DNA from 4 places in the Desulfovibrio desulfuricans genome. Region 3 is predicted to be linked to each of the others. Evidence: predicted binding sites of a transcription regulator. Region 3 holds the regulator's gene; each other region holds the start of a gene.
What was found. The regulator sigma-54, encoded in region 3, starts transcription at its own class of promoters, with help from an activator protein. The targets are predictions, from matches to a motif close to CTGGCACGGNNNNTGCTT.
Positions count from the first base shown of each region.

Region 1: a site for sigma-54 is predicted at 2,489-2,506, ahead of DDIC_RS01080 (flagellar hook protein FlgE). Genes of this name have one in related genera too.
Region 2: a site for sigma-54 is predicted at 2,638-2,655, ahead of urtA (urea ABC transporter substrate-binding protein). Genes of this name have one in related genera too.
Region 4: a site for sigma-54 is predicted at 2,449-2,466, ahead of nifH (nitrogenase iron protein). Genes of this name have one in related genera too.

Region 1 is NZ_CP036295.1:250,973-255,788, reverse strand. Features, by position in the region: gene DDIC_RS01095 (MbtF) at 268-705, opposite strand; gene DDIC_RS01090 (pyridoxal phosphate-dependent aminotransferase) at 794-1,984, shown strand; gene DDIC_RS01085 (rhodanese-like domain-containing protein) at 2,039-2,458, shown strand; gene DDIC_RS01080 (flagellar hook protein FlgE) at 2,686-4,176, shown strand; gene DDIC_RS01075 (shikimate dehydrogenase family protein) at 4,466-4,816, shown strand, end outside.
Region 2 is NZ_CP036295.1:3,005,654-3,010,469, reverse strand. Features, by position in the region: gene urtB (urea ABC transporter permease subunit UrtB) at 1-1,148, opposite strand, end outside; gene urtA (urea ABC transporter substrate-binding protein) at 1,263-2,549, opposite strand; gene DDIC_RS12665 (sigma-54-dependent Fis family transcriptional regulator) at 2,907-4,475, opposite strand.
Region 3 is NZ_CP036295.1:1,774,735-1,779,550, forward strand. Features, by position in the region: gene DDIC_RS07390 (PTS sugar transporter subunit IIA) at 1-232, opposite strand, end outside; gene rapZ (RNase adapter RapZ) at 266-1,198, opposite strand; gene hpf (ribosome hibernation-promoting factor, HPF/YfiA family) at 1,401-1,940, opposite strand; gene rpoN (RNA polymerase factor sigma-54) at 1,977-3,398, opposite strand; gene DDIC_RS07410 (CTP synthase) at 3,698-4,816, opposite strand, start outside.
Region 4 is NZ_CP036295.1:2,952,106-2,956,921, reverse strand. Features, by position in the region: gene DDIC_RS12435 (sigma-54-dependent transcriptional regulator) at 1-1,231, shown strand, start outside; gene DDIC_RS12425 (Fe-only nitrogenase accessory AnfO family protein) at 1,284-1,988, opposite strand; gene nifH (nitrogenase iron protein) at 2,543-3,370, shown strand; gene DDIC_RS12415 (P-II family nitrogen regulator) at 3,679-3,996, shown strand; gene DDIC_RS12410 (P-II family nitrogen regulator) at 4,100-4,471, shown strand; gene anfD (nitrogenase iron-iron protein, alpha chain) at 4,492-4,816, shown strand, end outside.

The DNA.
Region 1 (4,816 bases), 1.5 Mb from region 3:
AAATCCGTATTGCAGGGCCCGCCCAGAGGGCTGAAAAACGGATAAAATTTGCTCCGACAGCTGGCGGCAACGACAGCACGGGGTTGCAGGCCGACGCCATGGCCCGCATTGTCGGGCAGGATACAAAGCGTGAGGCCAGACGCCGCGCACGACGCAGGGCAACAAAAAACCGCCCCGCGCGGTACCACCGCAACGGGACGGAATTGCCGTTTTGCCTTGCCGCTCCAGGCCGCCATGGCGGCCTGGAGCGGTGCAAACCGCCGGGGTTTATTCCTGTGTAAAACGGTACAGCCGTACAGAAAGGGGCTGCATGCTCTGGCGGGTCATGGCCGACACCACAAAGGCGTATTCCCTGGATTGTCCGCTGGGCGGGCAGGGACCGCGATAGTGACGGGTCAGACCGCCCTCGGGGATAACGCCAGTGCCGTCGTTGTTCCACGAGCCGCCGCCAAGGTACAGCTCCTGTGAATCGCCGGTAAACTCCACCAGGCGAACGTCGTAATACTCCGTACTGGCAGGAACCTGGGCAACCTGGATTTCGGGCGAGATACGAGAACAACGATGAACATCACGCAGGGTAACGGTAACGGCCATGCCGTCAGTAACTTCCTGCGTCTCCTTGGAGGCGCAAGCGGGCAGCAGGGCCACCGCGCACAGCGCAGGAATGAGCACGCGCCGGGCTTTGCCTAAAAATTCAAAACGCATCAGAGCCTCCAAATGACAATTGCTTTATGCGGCTTTTGGAAGCATAACCAATAGTCAGGTCGAATACAACAACCAGTGGGAGCAGTATATGTCCATTCTTGCAGACAGTGTTTCGGGGTATCTGGAAAACGCCTCGTGGATCAGGCGCATGTTCGAGGCCGGAGGACAGCTCAAGGCCCGTTACGGCGCGGACAATGTTTATGACTTCAGCCTGGGCAACCCCGACCTGCCAGCCCCCCCTGCAGTCGTGTCCGGCCTGCGGGCCTTTGCCGAACACGCCTCCGAACCCTTTGCCTTTGGCTACATGCCCAATGGCGGCTTTACCTGGGCGCGGGAAAAACTGGCAGCCCACCTGAGCCAAGAGCAGGGCGTAGCCCTGACCGCCAACGACGTGCTGCTGGGCTGCGGCGCTGCGGGCGTGCTCAACGCCTTTTTGCGCGCCGTTATCAACCCCGGTGAAGAAATGCTGGGATTTGCTCCCTATTTTGTGGAGTACGGCTTCTATGTGGCCAATCACGGCGGCACGTTCCGCGCCGTCATGAGCAAGCCCGATACCTTTGCTCCCGATCTGGCGGCGCTTGAAGAGACCATCAGCCCCAAAACCCGCGTGGTGCTCATCAACTCGCCCAACAACCCCACGGGCGTGATTTACAGCCGCAAGGATCTCAAGGCTCTGACAGAACTGCTGGAAAACAAGAGCCAGGAATACGGCAAGCCCATCTGGCTCCTGGCCGACGAGCCCTACCGCTTTCTGGCGTACGACGGAGCTGAAGTACCCTCGGTGCTGCCGCTCTACCCCTATGCCGTGGTCATCAGCTCGTTTTCCAAAAGCCTTTCGCTGCCGGGCGAGCGCGTGGGCTTTGCGGCCGTGTCGCCCCTGCTCCACGAAAAGGCCGAGCTCATGGCGGGCCTTACCCTTACCAACCGCATCCTCGGCTTTGTAAACCCGCCGGTCGTGGGCCAGCATATCATGGCCGCCGCCCTGGGCAGCCAGGTTGACCTGAACATCTACGCCACCCGCCGCAAGGCCATGGCCGAGGTGCTCAAAAACGCCGGTTACGAATTTCAGATGCCCGCAGGGGCCTTCTACTTCTTCCCCAAGGCGCCCGGAGGGGACGACGTGGCCTTTGTGAACAGGCTTGTTGACGAGCGCGTTCTGGCGGTGCCGGGTTCGGGCTTTGGCTGCCCCGGCTACTTCCGTCTGGCCTTCTGCGTGGATGAAAAAGTCATCCGCAATGCCGCCGATGGTTTTGCCAAGGCCCGCGCCGCCATCGTGTAGCTCAGCAGTGCACGGGGGCGGTGCGCCGCCCCGCAAACAGCACAGGATACGCACATGACCCGATACCGGTCCGCAACGACAACGCGCGCGCGGCTGCACGGCCTTGCGTCGGCGCTTGCATGCCTCATCCTGCTGGTGGCCGTTCAGGCGGCCGCCAAGGATATCAGCGTCAATGAAGCCGCCGGGCTACTGCAAAACCCGCCGCAGGGCCTGACCATTGTGGACGTGCGCACCCCGGCGGAGTTCCGCGAGGGACACCTTGCCGGCGCGGTGAACATGGACTTTTTTGGCGCGTCCTTTGACTCGCAGATACTCGCCCTGCCCAAGGACAAGCCCATCCTGCTGTACTGCCGTACGGGCAACCGCTCGGCAGGCGCGTACGATGCCATGGAAAAAGAGGGCATCACCAACATCCTGCACATGAACCAGGGCGTCACGGCCTGGCAGCAGGCAGGCCTGCCTTTGCAAAAATAAGCGCTGCGCCCCGGTGTTTTGCCGCGCGGGCTGGCACAGATTCTGCTTCTATACAGGGCGGAGAGGAATAATTTTCCCCTTCGCCTTTTTTATTTGCCTGCCGCAAATGACGGCAGGTCAGGCGTACCGCGCGCAAATGCGGCAGAACGACAGCGGGGCTCCCCGGCGGAGGCTTGGCGTCGTTACCGGATATGGGAAAAAATTTCCCTCCCGGCAGGAGGCAGAACATGAACTCGTCTTTGTACATCGGGGCCACAGGCATGAAAAGTTTGGGCGACGGCATGAACGTCATCTCGAACAACATCGCCAATGTGAGCACCATCGGCTACAAGCAGCAAGGCATTCTGTTTTCTGACGTCTTTTACGCGCAGCAGGGCAATATTGGCGAGGGGTGGAGTTCGCAGACCAATTCACGGGTGGCTCTGGGCCAGGTGGGCCAGGGCGTTCAGGTGGACGCCGTGCGCACCATGTACGGGCAGGGAGCGTTTGAGTCTTCCAATACCGTCACCGACATGGCCATCAGCGGCAAGGGGTTCTTTCAGGTTACCGACAAAACCGGCAACCAGTACTACACCCGCGCTGGCGACTTCAGACCGGACGACACCGGGGTGCTGCGCACTCCCGCGGGCATGGCCCTGATGGGCTACAAGTACAATGCAGACGGCACCAAGGGCGGACTGAACCAGGTAACCATCGACAAGTTTGCCAAGATGTCGCCCAAGGCCACAACCTCCGTTGATCTGCGCTTTAACGTGGCGCAGAGCACCGACCACTCGTCGGACGCCGCCAACCCGTATTTCAGCCTGCTCGGGCAGTACAATTCGGCCAACACGCCGCCCCTGAGCAGCTCCGCCTACGGCTACAGCCAGGACATTACCCTGTACGGCGCCGACGGCACGGCCCACTCGGCCACCATATATTTTGACGGCGCGCCCTCGGGCAGCTCCGGCACCACCGCCGAGTACCTTATCGCGTCCAGTGCCGACAGCAAAGGCGGCACGGCGCAGGCGCTCATGTCCGGCACCATGAGCTTCAACGCCAGCGGGCAGATCACGGGCATGTCGGCCTACACGCCCGCCACTGCGGGCAGCACCAGTCTTGCCGACTGGAATGCGGCCACCCTTACCAAGGACGGTCTGCCGCAAATGTCCGTCAACGGCTCGCCCGTTACGGTAAATATGGGCATCTCCGCCAAGAGCGGCTGGCAAAACACACCGGGCAACGCCGCAAGCGTGGGCACGGACCCCACGGCTCTGGCCAGCATGGGCAATGCCTATACCCGCGCCGCCGACGCCACGACCAACTACACGACGCAGTCGGCGGTCACCCGCACCAAGACCCAGGACGGCTACCCCGAAGGCTCGCTGAACAACATCAGCATCAGCGCGGACGGAACCGTTGTGGGCAAGTACTCCAACAACGAGAGCATGAACCTGTGGCAGATACCCCTGTGCAGGTTCACCAGCGAGGACGGACTGCGCCGCGAGGGCAACAACCTTTTTTCCGCCTCGCCAGACTCCGGCCAGATGGATATGGGCGTTGCAGGTACAGAAAATTACGGAAAAATCAATGCCTACAACATTGAAAATTCCAACGTGGACATGGCCAATGAAATGGTCAACATGATTGTTACGCAACGCGGTTTTCAGTCCAACAGCAAGGTGGTGACCACCGCCGACCAGATGCTGCAAAAGGCCATGGAGCTCAAGCGCTCGTAGCCGCTGGCCCCAACTGCATTTCGCAGTCCCCGCAAGGCCCGCTTGCCTGCCCCCCCCCATATTTTATGCCCCGGTTCGCCGGGCTTTGCCGTATCCGCAGCAAAGCCCGCAGGTTAACGCCTGCTCGGCTGGCAACCGCCATTTATCACCCAACTACTCGGATTAGCCGGGCAATCCCGACCGCGCGGCATTGCCCCAGGCAATCCCATAGGGTATGGTAGTCCACCGTGTTGCGGCAGTCGGCCCAACAACGCATGTTTTTTGCCGTCCTTTTTTCAGGAGCACGCCCATGAGCGCAGCCGCATCCCCTGCTACGGGCACAGCCCTTTATGGCGTCACGGGCTGGCCGTTGGCCCAGAGTCTTTCGCCGCTGCTGCACAATACTGGGTTTGCAGCGCTTGGCATCGACGCCCTGTACCTGAAGTGGGAAGTGCCGCCCGACAGGCTGCCCGCCTTTGTGGAAAGCGTGCGGCTGCTCAACATTCGCGGCTGTTCCGTAACTATTCCCCACAAGGTGGGCCTTCTGCCCCTGCTGGACGAGGTGAGCCCCCTTGCGCGGCGCGTGGGCGCAGCCAATACCATTTACTGGCAGGGCGACCGCCTTTGCGGTGAAAATACCGATGTGGCCGGCTTTATGGCT
Region 2 (4,816 bases), 1.2 Mb from region 3:
AGGGGAGAGAAAACCGTGCGCACGGCCTGTTGCAGCACAAGGCTGATGCCAAAGGTGGCCAGCAGTGTTTCGAGCGGACGGCCATAGAGAAAGCGGATGACGGTTTTTTCGAGCAGCACGCCCATGCCGCCGCTCACCAGAAAGGCGGCGGGCACGGCAAGAATAAGGGCAAGCCCCGGCTGCCCCGGCAAAAGCTGCTGCATGCCCCAGGCCGTGTAGGCCCCAAGCATGATCAGCTCGCCGTGCGCCATGTTGATGACGCCCATGACGCCAAAGGTGATGGCAAGGCCAATGGCCGCCAGTACAAGAATGGACCCCAGGCTCATGCCGAAGAAGAGCATTTCAAAAAATTGCCCCCACTGGGCGGAAACGCGCTGTGCATACAGGGCGTCGTCCGCAGCCTTGGCCACGGCGCTGTCCGGCGTGCCCGCAAGGCCGCGCAGGGCGTTGAGGGCGGCGGGGCTGCCGTTGCGGTTCAGGGCGTTTACGGCTGCAAGCTGGTCGGAGCGCACGGCGGCGGGGTCGGCAGCTACGTAGAGGGCCAGGGCCGCCTCAAGGTTGGCGCGCACGGCCTCGTCCTTTTCCGCAGCCAGCAGCGTGTGCAGGGCCTCGGCCTTGAGCGGCGGGGTTGCGCCTTCCATCAGGGCCGCAGAGGCAAGACGGCGCTTTGCCGTGTCTGTGGAGGTAAGGGCCTGGGCGTTGAGGATGTCCGTAATGCGCTGGCGCTGGCGGTTGCTCGTGCCCACTTTGCGCAGGCTGTCGGCAGGCCGGGCCGCGCCCAGGTTGCCGGTGGCGTCAAGCTGGCGCGCCTGACCGGCATCGTCGCCCACAAAGAGCGTTCCGGCGGCGGCGTCGGCCAGCAGGGTATTGCGTAGCAGGGCCTCCAGCAGTTTTTCGCGCAGTGGCGCGGCAATACTGCTGTCATCCTTTTCCAGCGCGGCAATGGCCGCATCCCTGTCCAGAACCTTGGGGCTTACCAGCACCTTGAGCAGATCGGCAGGGAGGATGGATGATAAAATTTGCTCCGGGGACGCGGAAGGAGTCGAAACCGCGCCCCCGGCATTCTCGTCCGGTTCCGGGCCGGACGCCAGCACTGCCGAAGGCAGGCTGAACAGTATGAGGCTGCAGAGCAAAAGCGCCGTGCGCATGAGCATATCCTTTTTTTCTGGTCTGCCGGGTCGCTGCCGCTGACCCGAAAGGCCTGCCGTGGGGGGAATTGCGGGGGCCACGCGGGCCCCCGCGACAGGTTCAGACGGTGGCGGCTATTTGGAAGCGCCGCCGCACTTCTTGGTCTTGGTGTTGTAGTTGCCGCAGTTGATGGGGTCGGTCCAGTCGCCGATCAGGTCCTTGGATTCGGGCAGGTAGTGCGACCATGCCTCGCCGGGAACCACGGAGGGGGTTTCCCAGACAACCTGGAACTGTCCGTCGGCCTGGATTTCGCCAATCAGCACGGGCTTGGTGATGTGGTGGTTGGGCAGAACCTTGGCCATGCCGCCGGTGAGGTTGGGGGTTTCAAGGCCCACAATGGCCTTCAGAACCTTGTTCACGTCGGTGCTCTGGGCCTTTTCCACAGCCTTCACCCACAGGTTAAAGCCAATGTAGTGGGCTTCCATGGGGTCGTTGGTCGTGCGCTTGGGGTTTTTGGTAAAGTCGTGCCACTTTTTGATAAAGGCCTTGTTGGCAGGGTTGTCCACGCTCATAAAGTAGTTCCAGGCGGCCAGATGGCCCACCAGAGGCTTGGTGTCTATGCCGGAGAGTTCTTCTTCGCCCACGGAGAAAGCCATGACCGGGATGTCGGCGGCAGTGATGCCCTGGTTGGCAAGTTCCTTGTAAAAAGGCACGTTGGCGTCGCCGTTGAGGGTGGAGACCACGGCGGTCTTTTTGCCCGCATTGCCGAACTTTTTGATTTCAGCAACGATGGACTGCCAGTCGGAATGGCCAAAGGGGGTGTAGTTGATAAGGATGTCTTCCTTTTTCACGCCCTTGGAAATCAGGTAGGCTTCGATGATCTTGTTGGCGGTGCGGGGGAACACGTAGTCCGTACCGGCCAGAACCCAGCGTTTAACGCCGAGGTCGTTCATCAGGTAGTCCACAGCGGGGATGGCCTGCTGGTTCGGGGCCGCGCCGGTGTAGATGACGTTGCGCGAGGATTCCTCACCCTCGTACTGCACGGGGTAAAAAAGGAGGCCGTTGAGTTCTTCAAACACAGGCAGCACGGATTTACGCGAAACCGAGGTCCAGCAGCCAAAAACGGCGGCGACCTTGTCCTTGCTCAGCAGCTCGCGGGCTTTTTCGGCAAACAGGGGCCAGTTGGAGGCGGGATCCACCACCACGGGCTCCAGCTTTTTGCCCAGCAGGCCGCCTTTTTTGTTCTGCTCGTCAATGAGCATGAGCATGACGTCTTTCAGCGTGGTTTCGCTGATGGCCATTGTTCCGGAGAGCGAATGCAGAATGCCGACCTTGATGGTGTCGTCCGCTGCCTTGGCGTGTACCGCGCCGCACAGGGTGACGAGCATGAGAGCAAACGCCGCCAATGTTTTCTTGAACATGTAAAGCCTCCTTGGACCGTTCTGTCATTTGTCTTTCACGCGGCGCACCCCCATGGTTGCCGCGCGCTACTTGCTTCACTTCACAGATAAGCAAGAGCCGTACCAGAGGGCGTTTGTATATAAATCATTATAATTATTTATTAAAAATTGCAGGCCCCGGTTGTCTATAAAACAATTTTGTAAAATTGCCGTATTTTTAAAACAATTTTGTATAATTGCTCTGCCGAAGGCGGTATTTGCGGGCGTTGCTGCTAAAAACAACAGAAAAAAGACCCCGGCCAGACAGGTTTGCAGCTGTCTGACCGGGGTCTTTATATTGGGGGACAATGCCTATAGCCCGGCGTGGGCCGTGGATTGCTAGGTTGGCGAGGAGGGCGCGAAACGGCGATGGTCAATACCGTATTTTTTCATTTTATAATAAATAATACGGTATGTTATACCAAGGTCACGCGCCGCCTGATGGATGTTGCCCCGGGCGTTTTTGAGGGCGTCCACGATAAATTCCTGTTCCACGCGGGCGATGGTTTCGTTAAAGCCCAGACCGCCGCCGGTGGGGCCTGTGCTGCTGCTCTCGGCGCTTTGCAGGGTGCTTGGCAGGTGGTGAGCCCGCAGCACTGCATCCTCGCAGATGAGCACGGCGCGTTCCATGACGTTTTTAAGCTCGCGCACGTTGCCGGGCCAGTGGTACTGCAGCAAAAGGTCGATGGCGGGCGTGGAGATGCGCCGCACCGGGCGGTCGTATTCCTTGCTGAACATGCCCAAAAAATGCTCGGTGAGGGGCAGAATGTCCTCCGGCCGCTCGCGCAGCGGCGGGATAAACACGGGGAAGACGTTGATACGGTAGTACAGGTCCTCGCGAAACAACCCCTGCTCCACCAGTTCTTCGAGCGGGCGGTTGGTGGCGCAGACCAGGCGCACGTCCACCTTGTAGCGCCGTTCGTCGCCCAGAGGCTGTATTTCGCCTTCCTGCAGGGCGCGCAGCACCTTTGCCTGCGCTGTTGTGGAGAGGTCGCCGATTTCATCCAGAAACAGCGTGCCCTTGTCCGCCTGGCGGAAGAGCCCTGCACGGTTTTGTACCGCGCCGGTAAATGCGCCCTTGCGCCAGCCAAAAAGCTCGCTTTCGATGAGTTCTGAGGGCAGGGCGGCGCAGTTGAGCATGACCAGAGGCTGCGAGCGCCGTGGGCTTGCGGAATGCAGGGCCTGGGCCATCAGCTCTTTGCCTACGCCCGACTCGCCGCGCAAAAGTACTGTGGCCCGGCTGGCCCCGGCCTGAGTGAGGCGGCGCAGCACGTGACGCAGGCTTTTGGAAGTGGCGATAACCGAGGCGGGCATGCCGCTGACGAGGGGTTCGTCGGGCAGCATGCAAAAGTGCTGTCGGGCCATTTCTTCCTGCAGGCGCGCCACCTGACGCCCCACAAGGGTTGCCACGGTTTCAAGAAACCGGCAGCGCAGGTCGAGCTCCGTATCGGGCGCTGTGGGGGTGTCGGCGCTCAGCGTGCCGATAACCTCGCTCTGGTCGGCGTTTTCAACGCGCACGGGCACGCTGATAAACGCCAGCCGCGACATTTCTTCCTGACTGCGGCCAAACAGGCGGTTTTGGAAGTCGGGGCGTCCCTGCATACAGGAAACAATAATGGGTCTGCCCTCGGCAAAAACCTGCCCCGTAATGCCCGAACCCGGCTCGTAGGCCGCCTCGGGCGCGTCTGCCGGGCCATAAGAGAGCGAGAGTTTGAGTTCGCCGCTTTCCGGGTCCTGCACCACGATGTGGGGGCGGTCAAAGTGCATGTCTTCAGCCAGTGCCGCCAGCAGTTCGCGCAACGAATCGTGAAACGAATGGCCCGGCGATAGGGCGGCCAAGACCCGGTTAAGGGTATCAAGGCACTGCCCCGTGCCCATGAAGGGCGCTGCAAAGTGGGCTTCTTGCATATGTCCTCTGCTCAACGCGGTGTTGGTACGGCGCTAGTTTTGCTAAGTTGCCGGGCTTTGTCCATAGCTGCATGCAGCCGGATGCTGCCTGATATGGACGATAATGCCGTTAAGTGCCGCGCTCTGACCGGCAAGGCGGCAAAGCTGAAACATCACGGCGGATGATACGCGCGGGTGCAGACTGAGGGGGGAGAGATTGATCAGGCCTGAACCTGTGTGGCAGCTGCAAGGTTGTTGCCTGTACAACAGTGCCGTTTGCCCCGTAGGGCTTTCTGCCGCAGGCCGCCGCAAATGCTGGCGGCAGGACGGACTGGCGGCAGAAGATGAAGGGCCGCGCGGGG
Region 3 (4,816 bases):
CGCCAAACATATCGGTGAGAATGATGACCCCGGCGCCCTTGTCGAGCCGCTGGGTTGCGTCGGTAAGACGGCGAACGGTTTCGGAGACCTCGTGGGCCACGTCAACGCTGATGGAGCTGCAGTCGCTCTGCTGCCCAAGAATGAACTCTGCGGTACGCAGCATGGCCGTGCCGTAATCGGCATGCGAAACCAGAATAATTCCAACCTGCGTCTTCTTGTTTTCGTCCGTCATGGCTACCTCACGCAACAGAACGTGCCAGCTTTTTTAGCCGAGTTCAAGGTGTCGATGCTCCAGAAACGCCGGATAATCCGCCTGCCTCAGCGCCTGCAAGATTTCTTCGGCCATGGCCACCGAGCGGTGGCGGCCGCCGGTACAGCCCACAGCAACCGTAATGCGGTATCGGCCTTCGGCCTCCATGAGCGGCAGCATAAAAAACAGCAGGTCCACAAGCTTGTCGCGGTATTCGCGCGCATGCGGCGAGTTAAAAACATAGTCGGCTACGGCCTTGTCCTTGCCGCTGAGGGGGCGCAGCTCGTCCACAAAATAGGGGTTGGCCAAAAACCGCAGGTCAAAGACCAGATCGGCCTCGCGCGGCACGCCATACTTGAAGCCAAACGAAATAACGTTGACCCGTATGGCCCGCAGCTTGCCCTTGTTGCCGCTCCAGCGCTTCTGTATGGCCCGGCGCAGATCATGGATGGAAAACCGCGAGGTGTCGATGACAAGGTCGGCCATTTCGCGCAGGGGGCGCAGGCTGCTGCGCTCGGCCAGCAGGGCGGCCTCGAGGCCCATGCCCCCCCGCTCCAGCGGATGCGGACGGCGGGTTGCGGCGTAGCGGCGTATGAGTTCCTGATTGTTGGCCTCAAGAAAAAGCAGCATGGGGCGAATATTTTTGCCCGCAAGCACGCTGAGACACTCGTTGATGTCTTCCACAAAATTGCTCTGGCGCAAATCCATGCCCAGAGCGATTCCCTTAAAGTGGCTCATGGAGGGGCGCGACATCATGTCCACCATCTCCATAGCCAGGCTTACGGGCAGACCATCAACCACAAAGTGGCCCATGTCTTCAAAAACCTTGAGCGCAGTACTCTTGCCCGCGCCAGACAGGCCCGTGACAATGCACACCTGCACGTCCGCGCCGGGAACGGGCGCGTCGGCGTCTGGCGTAACAGCACGGGTGGGAGCAAGGGGGAGCATCTGCTCGGAGTCCTTCATGACATTCGCCTCTTGTGGGTCAGATCACCGTTTGCAGCAGGGGTTGAGCGCCACAGGCTTTGATGGACGTTGCCAAATCCGGTCCGCCCGCATTATCGTTTGAAATATTTGCAGGGCGACCGCAGGGGAGCATTCGAAGTGGGGCGAACCACAACAGGCCCGCCCCACTGTACCTTATGGATTGTTACAACACTGGGTCAATAAGGGCGTAGCCGCTGACCTTGGTGCGGTACACCACATTGATGCGGTTGTTTTCTGCATTAAAGAACACCAGAAACTCGCTGCCGATGGAATCAAGCTGCATGAGCGCCTCATCCAGATGCAGAGGCTTGGTGGCAAGACGGTCGGTGCCGTCAACGGGCTGCTGCGTGTCCGCATCAGCATCAAGATTATAGGTAAACACGTCCACATCCGTATCGCGGGCGTGCCGTCTCTGGGCCTTGACGCGGGCCACCTGACGCTTGATCTGCGATTCAACCTTGTCGGTCACAAGGTCGATGGCGGCATACATGTCAGAGGTCTGCTCCGTGGCGTTGATGTGCAACCCTTCGCCGGTAACGGTCACTTCGCAGCGATGGCGAAACTTGTCAACGGTAAGCACAACTACCACTTCCAGGCCAGAGGCCTTGCCAAAAAACCGTCCCAGCTTTTCCATGCGACGACGGGCATACTTCTTGAGGTGTTCGGAGGCTTCAAAGTTCTTGAAAGCAAATGAGATGTTCATATGTTCCTCCTAAGTAGGGTGCCACTCGGCGGGGAATCAGAAATGATCCTTGCGCCTTGACGAAGAGGGAATATCAAGCGCCGTGCGGTATTTGGCCACCGTACGCCGCGCAATATTGACCTTGAGACGCTCCTTGAGCATTTCACCGATACGCTCATCGCTGAGGGGAGACCTCGTGTCCTCCTCAGAGATGAATTTCTTGATCAGCGCCTTGACGCTTTCCGAGCCAACCTGGCTTCCGTCGTCCAGCTCAAGCCCGCTGTTAAAGAAAAACTTCAACTCAAAGATGCCGTGCGGCGTGGCCACATACTTGTTGGTGGTTATGCGGCTTACCGTTGATTCGTGCATGCTGATGTCGTCGGCGATGTCTTTGAGAATAAGCGGCGCAAGCTTGGTGACGCCGTCTTCAAAAAAAGGCTGCTGGTGGCGCACAATACTTTCCATAACCTTGTACAGCGTGCGCTGGCGCTGGTACAGGCTCTTGATGAGCCACGAGGCGGAGCGGATTTTTTCCGAGCAGTAGTCTTTTTCCTGCTCGTTGCCGCCTATGTTCATCTGGCTCATGGCCGAGAGCTGCAGCTGCGGCAGACCGTCGTCGTTGAGCAAAATGACAAATTCATCGCCCATCTTGTACACAAATACGTCGGGACTCACATAGGTGGGCTCGCCGCCGCCAAAGCTGGCGCCCGGCAACGGGTCAAGACTCTGGATGATGTCCAGGTATTCCTTGAGCTCGTCCATATCGAGCTTGAACTTGCGCAGCAGGGGCTTGTAGCGCTTGGCCTCCAGGTCCTCCAGGTGCGCCTCCACCAGTTCCACAAGGATGGGGTCGCGCGCGTAGTTGAGGCTCTTTATCTGCACCATCAGGCATTCGCGGGCGTCGCGTGCGGCAACGCCGACAGGGTCGAACCGCTGCAACTTTTCCAGCACAGGCAAAACGGCGTCGGGGGTTGTCTTGGCCATGTCGGCCACTTCGTCAAGGGTGGCCTGCAGATACCCGGCGGACGACAGGTTGCCGATAATGATCTCACCGATGCCCTTTTGCTCTTCCGTCATGTCAGAGAGGCGCAGCTGCCACAGCAGATGCCCGTCAAGGGTCGGCTTGGCCGCATAGCGGGCCTCGAGAGGCGAAATTTCTTCGGCAAGCTCAAACTCGCGCGACTGCGAAAGGCGGGGGGTACTGGCAAACTCACCGAGATAATCCTCCCAGTCAGCGTCCTTGGCCAGTTCCTTGTCGTAGACTTCTTCCTTGGGGCCCTCGCGATCGTCCGGCTGCTCTGCAGAGGCGTCGTCATTGATCGTGGATTCTTCGAGAAAGGGATTTTCAAGCAGCTCTTGCTGTACAGTTTCCAGAAGCTCCACGCGTGAGAGCTGCAGCAGTTTGATTGCCTGCTGCAATTGCGGGGTCATTACCAGTTGCTGTGTCAGCTTCAGTTGCTGCCGTAGTTCCAGTGCCATGAGTGCTCTTTTGCCTTAACGTGCCATCGGGCTATAGAATTATCTGTTTACAAGTAGTGTGCCATATGTGCAAAAATTATGCAATAGCTAACAGTTGCAAGCTCAACTTCACGTCGCAAAGAGTTTTGCGCGGCTCTGGTACCCCGCAAAAACAAGCGCTGACGCGGCTTTTGCGACATTGAAAAAAACTGCCGCATACAAAAAGGGGAAGGCAAAAGCCCTCCCCTTTTTTGCGCGATTTTGCGATACCCAAGTCTGGTAAAAAACCGACGCCTGCGCCGCAACAGGTGCTGCGTTGGTTATACTTTGGCGAACTTTTTCGCCGCTGTGATAAATTCGCGGAACAAAGGATGCGCGTTCATGGGACGCGACTTGAACTCGGGGTGGAACTGGCAGCCAAGAAACCAAGGATGGTCCTTGAGCTCGATAATTTCCACCAGCGAATCGTCAGGGGCCGTACCGCTGAAAACCATGCCCTTTTCGGCCAGCAGATCCTTGAAGGCATTATTGAATTCGTAGCGATGCCGATGGCGCTCGTCCACCATGCCTTTTTTGTAAGCGGTAAAGGCCTTGGTGTCGGGCGCAACCTTGCAGGGGTACGAGCCAAGGCGCATGGTGCCGCCCTTGTCGCTGCCCGCGTCGCGCTTTTCCACATTCTTGGTGCGGAAGTCGAACCACTCGGTCATAAGGTAAATGACCTTGTGGTCTGACAGGGGGTTGAATTCTTCAGAGTTGGCATCGTCAAGCCCGGCCACGTGGCGCGTAAATTCGATAACCGCGCACTGCATGCCAAGGCAGATGCCAAAGAAAGGAACCTTGTTTTCACGGGCGTAGCGGATGGCGGCAATCTTGCCTTCCACGCCCCGGTAGCCAAAGCCGCCGGGCACGAGAATGCCGTGACAACCCTTGAAGGAGTCCGCCGCGTTGCTCTCGTCCACGTTTTCAGAGTTGACGTAGCGCAGTTCCACCTCGACACGGTTGGCCACGCCGCCGTGAATGAGGGCCTCGTGCAGGCTTTTGTAAGCCTCCTTGAGGTCAACGTACTTGCCCACAATGGCAATGGTAACCTTGCCCTTGGGGTTGGCGCAGTCGCTGATGAGCTTTTCCCAGGCTTCAAGGTGGGCGTTGCGCGCGGGCAGGCGCAGCATGATGGCCACCTTCTGGTCAAAGCCTTCTTCGTAAAACTTGAGCGGCACTTCATAGATGTTGTTTACATCAACCGAAGAGAACACGGCGTCCTGGTCCACGTTGCAGAACAGGGCGATCTTGCGGCGCAGTTCTTCGGGGATGCTCTGCTCGCAGCGGCACAAAATGATGTCGGGCTGAATGCCGATGGAGAGCAGTTCCTTGACGCTGTGCTGGGTGGGCTTGGTCTTGTGCTCGCCGGCGCTGCGCAGGTAAGGCACCAGGGTGAGGTG
Region 4 (4,816 bases), 1.2 Mb from region 3:
CTACCCCATGATTGAAAGCGCCGTGGAGGCCATGCGGCTCGGGGCGTTCCATTATCTGGCCAAGCCCTATTCGCTGGAGGAGGCCCGCATGCTGGTGGCTCGTGCGCTGGAAAAGCGACGCCTGCGGCAGCAGGTCGTCCAGATGCGCGCCCAGCTTGAGGCCAGCGGCTCCGTGCCCGAGATGGTGGGCGCATCGCCCGCCATGTGCGGTCTGCGTCAGGCCCTCATGCGCCTTGCCCCCACCGATGTGGCCGTGCTGCTGCAGGGCGAGACGGGCACGGGCAAGGAGCTGGCCGCACGCACCATGCACGCCCAGAGCCAGCGTGCCCGGCGGCGTTTTTTGGCGGTCAACTGCGGCGCTCTGTCGCCCGAACTGCTCGAAAGCGAGCTGTTTGGTCACGAGCAGGGGGCTTTTTCCGGCGCGGTGCGCCGCAAGGAAGGGCTTTTTGAGGCCGCCAGCGGCGGCACGCTGTTTTTGGACGAGATAGGCGAGATGCCGCAAGGCATGCAGGTCAAACTGCTGCGCGTGCTGCAGGAGCAGAACCTGCGCCGCGTGGGAGGCACTGTGGACATCCCCGTGGACGTGCGCATCATTGCCGCCACTAACCGCTACCTCAAGGAAGAGGTGGAGGCCGGGCGATTTCGCCGCGACCTGTATTACCGCGTGGCCGTGGTCACGCAGGAGCTGCCGCCCCTGCGCAGCCGCGCCGAGGACGTGCCCCTGCTGGCGCGGTTCTTTCTGGCGCGACTGGCGGAGCAGGGCGGCGGCGTGCCGCTTGACCTTGACGACAGCGCCCTGGATGCCCTGAGGCGGTATCCCTTCCCCGGCAATGTGCGCGAGCTGGCCAATATTCTGGAGCGGGCGGCGGTGTTCTGCCCGCCGGGCGGCAGCATCGGCCTTGCGCACCTGCCGCCAGAAGTACGCGAAAATCCCCCTCGCCAGGCACCACCCGTGGCCATGGGCACAGACCCGCAGGAGGCCCTTGCCACGTCGCAACCGCAGGCTGGCGGGCAGCTCCAAACAACGACGCAGATAACGGCACAACCTCTGGCAGCAGGGCATGCAGCGGGCCAGGATGCGTCCGCGCACCTCGTGCCCTTGGCCGAGATGGAGAAGCAGCATATCCTGCATGCCCTTGAGCTGGCGGGCGACAACCGCACCCTGGCGGCAGACATGCTGGGCATCAGCCGTTCATCCCTGTGGCGCAAACTGCGGGAATACGGCGTCTAGCCCCTGAGTCTTCAGGTTTGCCGGGCTGGCGGCCCGTAGCGGCCAGGTTGCCCTAACCGCAGGAACAGCCCGTGCCGTCAAACCACTTTTGCCCCAGCAGGGCGTCGGCATCGCGGTCGGCGGGCTGGCGTACCGTTATCAGTTTGAGGCCCGATTCCAGCTCTTCCCTGGTAATTTCCAGCCCTGTTACCAGCGCAAAACTGGGTAGCCAGCGCGGTTCGTGCTCGCACCTGACCTGCAGCTGCACAAAGGGCTTGGTTTCCACAAACACCAGTATGGACTCCCTGGCTGTAAACAGGGGGTCGGTGATCTTGGCCTCGCACATGTCCAAAAAGAAACGCCCCGGCGCGATCTCGCGCGGTCTGCTGCCGGGCAGCATGCCGCACTGGGGCTTTGTCGTCTGCTGCACCGCCGCCAGCACGCCCTTGCGCACGCCCTCCAGCGCCATTGGCTCAAACCTGTCCATCATGCAGATGTAAAAGCCCAGCTTGTCGAGCACGCCGTAGGGCGCGCCGTGATCCTCGGCCCCCACCACAATGCGGCAGGCCCCCAGATTTTCGGCCAGCGCGTGCATCTGCTCGCGCAGCTGGGCAAGGCCCCCGCCGTCGGTCAGGCTGAATACGTGCCTTTTGTCCTCGCTCCAGTCGTTTTCGCTCCGCACATATACGGCCACGGCGCTGGCCGCAGTTGGCGCGGCCAGCGCCCCCTGAGCATCATGAAACACCGCAATCCGCGACCCGTCGAGTAACCCTTGCATACGCGCTCCGTCTGTTGCGGCAGGGCCTGCAAGCGGCGCTGCCTTGATGGAGCAGCGTCTGCAATATCCATGCGCTTGCGCGGCTATTTATATATTATACTGTTTTTATTGAAATATTATTCAGTATCCAGCCGCTGAGCCTGTGGGGAGGGGCGAGTAAGGCGCTGCGCGTGACGCAAACGTACACAGTGGTGTCCTGAAAAATAAACGGGATAAATTATCAGTATTTTATAAACATAAATAAATCATAGTGTTAATGAATTTATCTTTTTATGGAGTCACGAGAAAACAGAAAAGAGTGATTTTATAATATACCGTAATTATTTGTTTAATTGAAAAATGTACCAAAATGTTCAAAAAATCGGTGTTTTGTACGCTTGTGTACGCTTTGGCAAAAGCGTGAGGATAGATTTATTTTATAATTATCTGTTTTAAAAGAAAAAAGTAGTTTTTCCCAGCAATGGCACGGCCGATGCACAAGGGGAGGCATACACGTTGCCAGAGACGCCTTGTCCCTGGTCAAAACAGCCGGAAGACCGGCGGGAGAATGCGTTATGCCTCGTAAGATAGCCATTTACGGAAAGGGCGGCATCGGCAAGTCCACCACAACCCAGAACACGGCTGCGGCCATGGCCCATTTTCACGGCAAAAAGATTTTCATCCACGGCTGCGATCCCAAGGCCGACTCCACCCGCCTGATTCTGGGCGGCAAGCCGCAGGAATCGCTCATGGATACCCTGCGCGCCGTGGGTGCGGAAAAGGTGACCCTCGACAAGGTGGTGCGCAAGGGCTTTCACGACATCCTCTGCGTGGAATCGGGCGGCCCCGAGCCGGGCGTGGGCTGTGCCGGGCGCGGCGTTATCACCGCCATTGACCTGATGGAAAATCAGGGGGCCTACACCGACGATCTGGACTTTGTGTTTTTTGACGTGCTGGGCGACGTGGTGTGCGGCGGCTTTGCCATGCCCATCCGCGACGGCAAGGCGCAGGAAGTCTACATCGTGGCCTCTGGTGAAATGATGGCCATTTACGCCGCCAACAACATCTGCAAGGGCCTGCTCAAGTACGCCAAGCAGAGCGGCGTGCGCCTTGGCGGCATCATCTGCAACAGCCGCAACGTGGACAGGGAAAAGGAATTCCTTGAAGAATTTACGGCTTCCATCGGCACGCAGATGATCCATTTTGTGCCCCGCGACAACATCGTGCAGAAGGCCGAGTTCAACAAAAAGACCGTTACCGAATACGACGAAACCCAGAACCAGGCCAAGGAATACAGCGCGCTGGCAGAAAAGATCATCAACAACCAGAACTTTGTCATTCCCCAGCCGCTGTCCATGGACCAGTTGGAGGCGATGGTGGTCAAGTACGGCATCTCCGACTAGGCCGCGCGGGCATTCGCGCCTTTTCGTTCCCTGCTGCGTCTGGCTCGCCTTTTATTCCGGTCGAGTACCATGAGAGTACACTCCCTGCATAAAAGGCTCGCCATCCTTGCAGGAAAGCAAAAATGCATCAAATGCCCAACGCGGCCTGAAGCCTGAAGCGGACATTTTCTTTGCCAGGAAACAAAATACGCTTTTGGCAAGATCAAATGCCCAACGCGGTCTGAAGAGCAAGACGGACATTTTCCTGCAAGGGACATGAGAAAATTTGAGCGTAAACGACAGTTTCAACAACTCCAAAGGAGCCGCCAATGAAAATGGTACGAGCCATTGTTCGCCCAGAGAGCACCGAAAACGTGGTGGAAGGGCTTGCCGCATCCGGTTTTGTGGCCCTGACCAAGATTCAGGCCTTTGGTCGCGGCAAACAGAAAGGGCTGGACAGCGGCAGCGTCCACTACGACGAGCTGCCCAAAAATCTGCTCATGATGGTGGTAGAGGACGAGCACGTGGATCAGGTGCTGCATCTGGTGCAAGACTATGCCAAGACGGGCAACTTTGGCGACGGCAAGGTCTTTGTCACGCCGGTTGAGCGTGTGCTGACCATCCGCACCGGGCAGAACGGCATTTAGGCGCAACCGCCCGCCTGGCCCTGGGCAGAGTTGAGAGGCGCTGCTTTTGCGCCGCTACGGGCGGCATGTACACACTATGAGGCTACACGCTTAGGAGCTCGCCATGAAGGAGATTATCGCCATCATTCGCCCCAACAAGGTGACGGCTACAAAAAAAGCCCTTGATCGCATGGGCTTTCCGGGCATGAGCGTCATCCCCGTTTTTGGGCGGGGCAAGCAAAAGGGCATCGCCGATGAGGTCTCGGTGGAGATAAGCCCCATCGTGCGCGGCATGGGCAGCTACAAGGGCATGATGTACGTGCCCAAGCGGCTGCTTTCCATTGTGGTGCCCGCCAACATGCTGGACAGGGTTGTAAACACCATCGTCAAGATCAACCAGACGGGCGGCATCGGCGATGGCAAAATTATTGTTTGTCCGGTTGAACAGGCCCTGCGCGTGCGCACCGGCGAAAAGGGCACGGCGGCCATTCTGTAAGCCGCGTAAAGGATACTGACATGCCATACCATCTTTTTAAATGCAGCGAATGTATCCCCGAGCGGGAAAAGCACGCCGTGGTCAAGGGTGAAAACGACGACCTTTCCACCTGCCTGCCCCTCGGGTACCTCAACACCATCCCCGGCAGCATCTCCGAGCGCGGCTGCGCCTTTTGCGGGGCCAAGCACGTGATCGGCACGCCCATGAAGGACGTGATCCACCTGAGCCACGGCCCGGTGGGCTGCACCTACGACACCTGGCAGACCAAACGCTACATCAGCGACGACGGCAACTTTCAGCTCAAGTACACCTTTGCTACGGACATGAAGGAAAAGCACGTGGTCT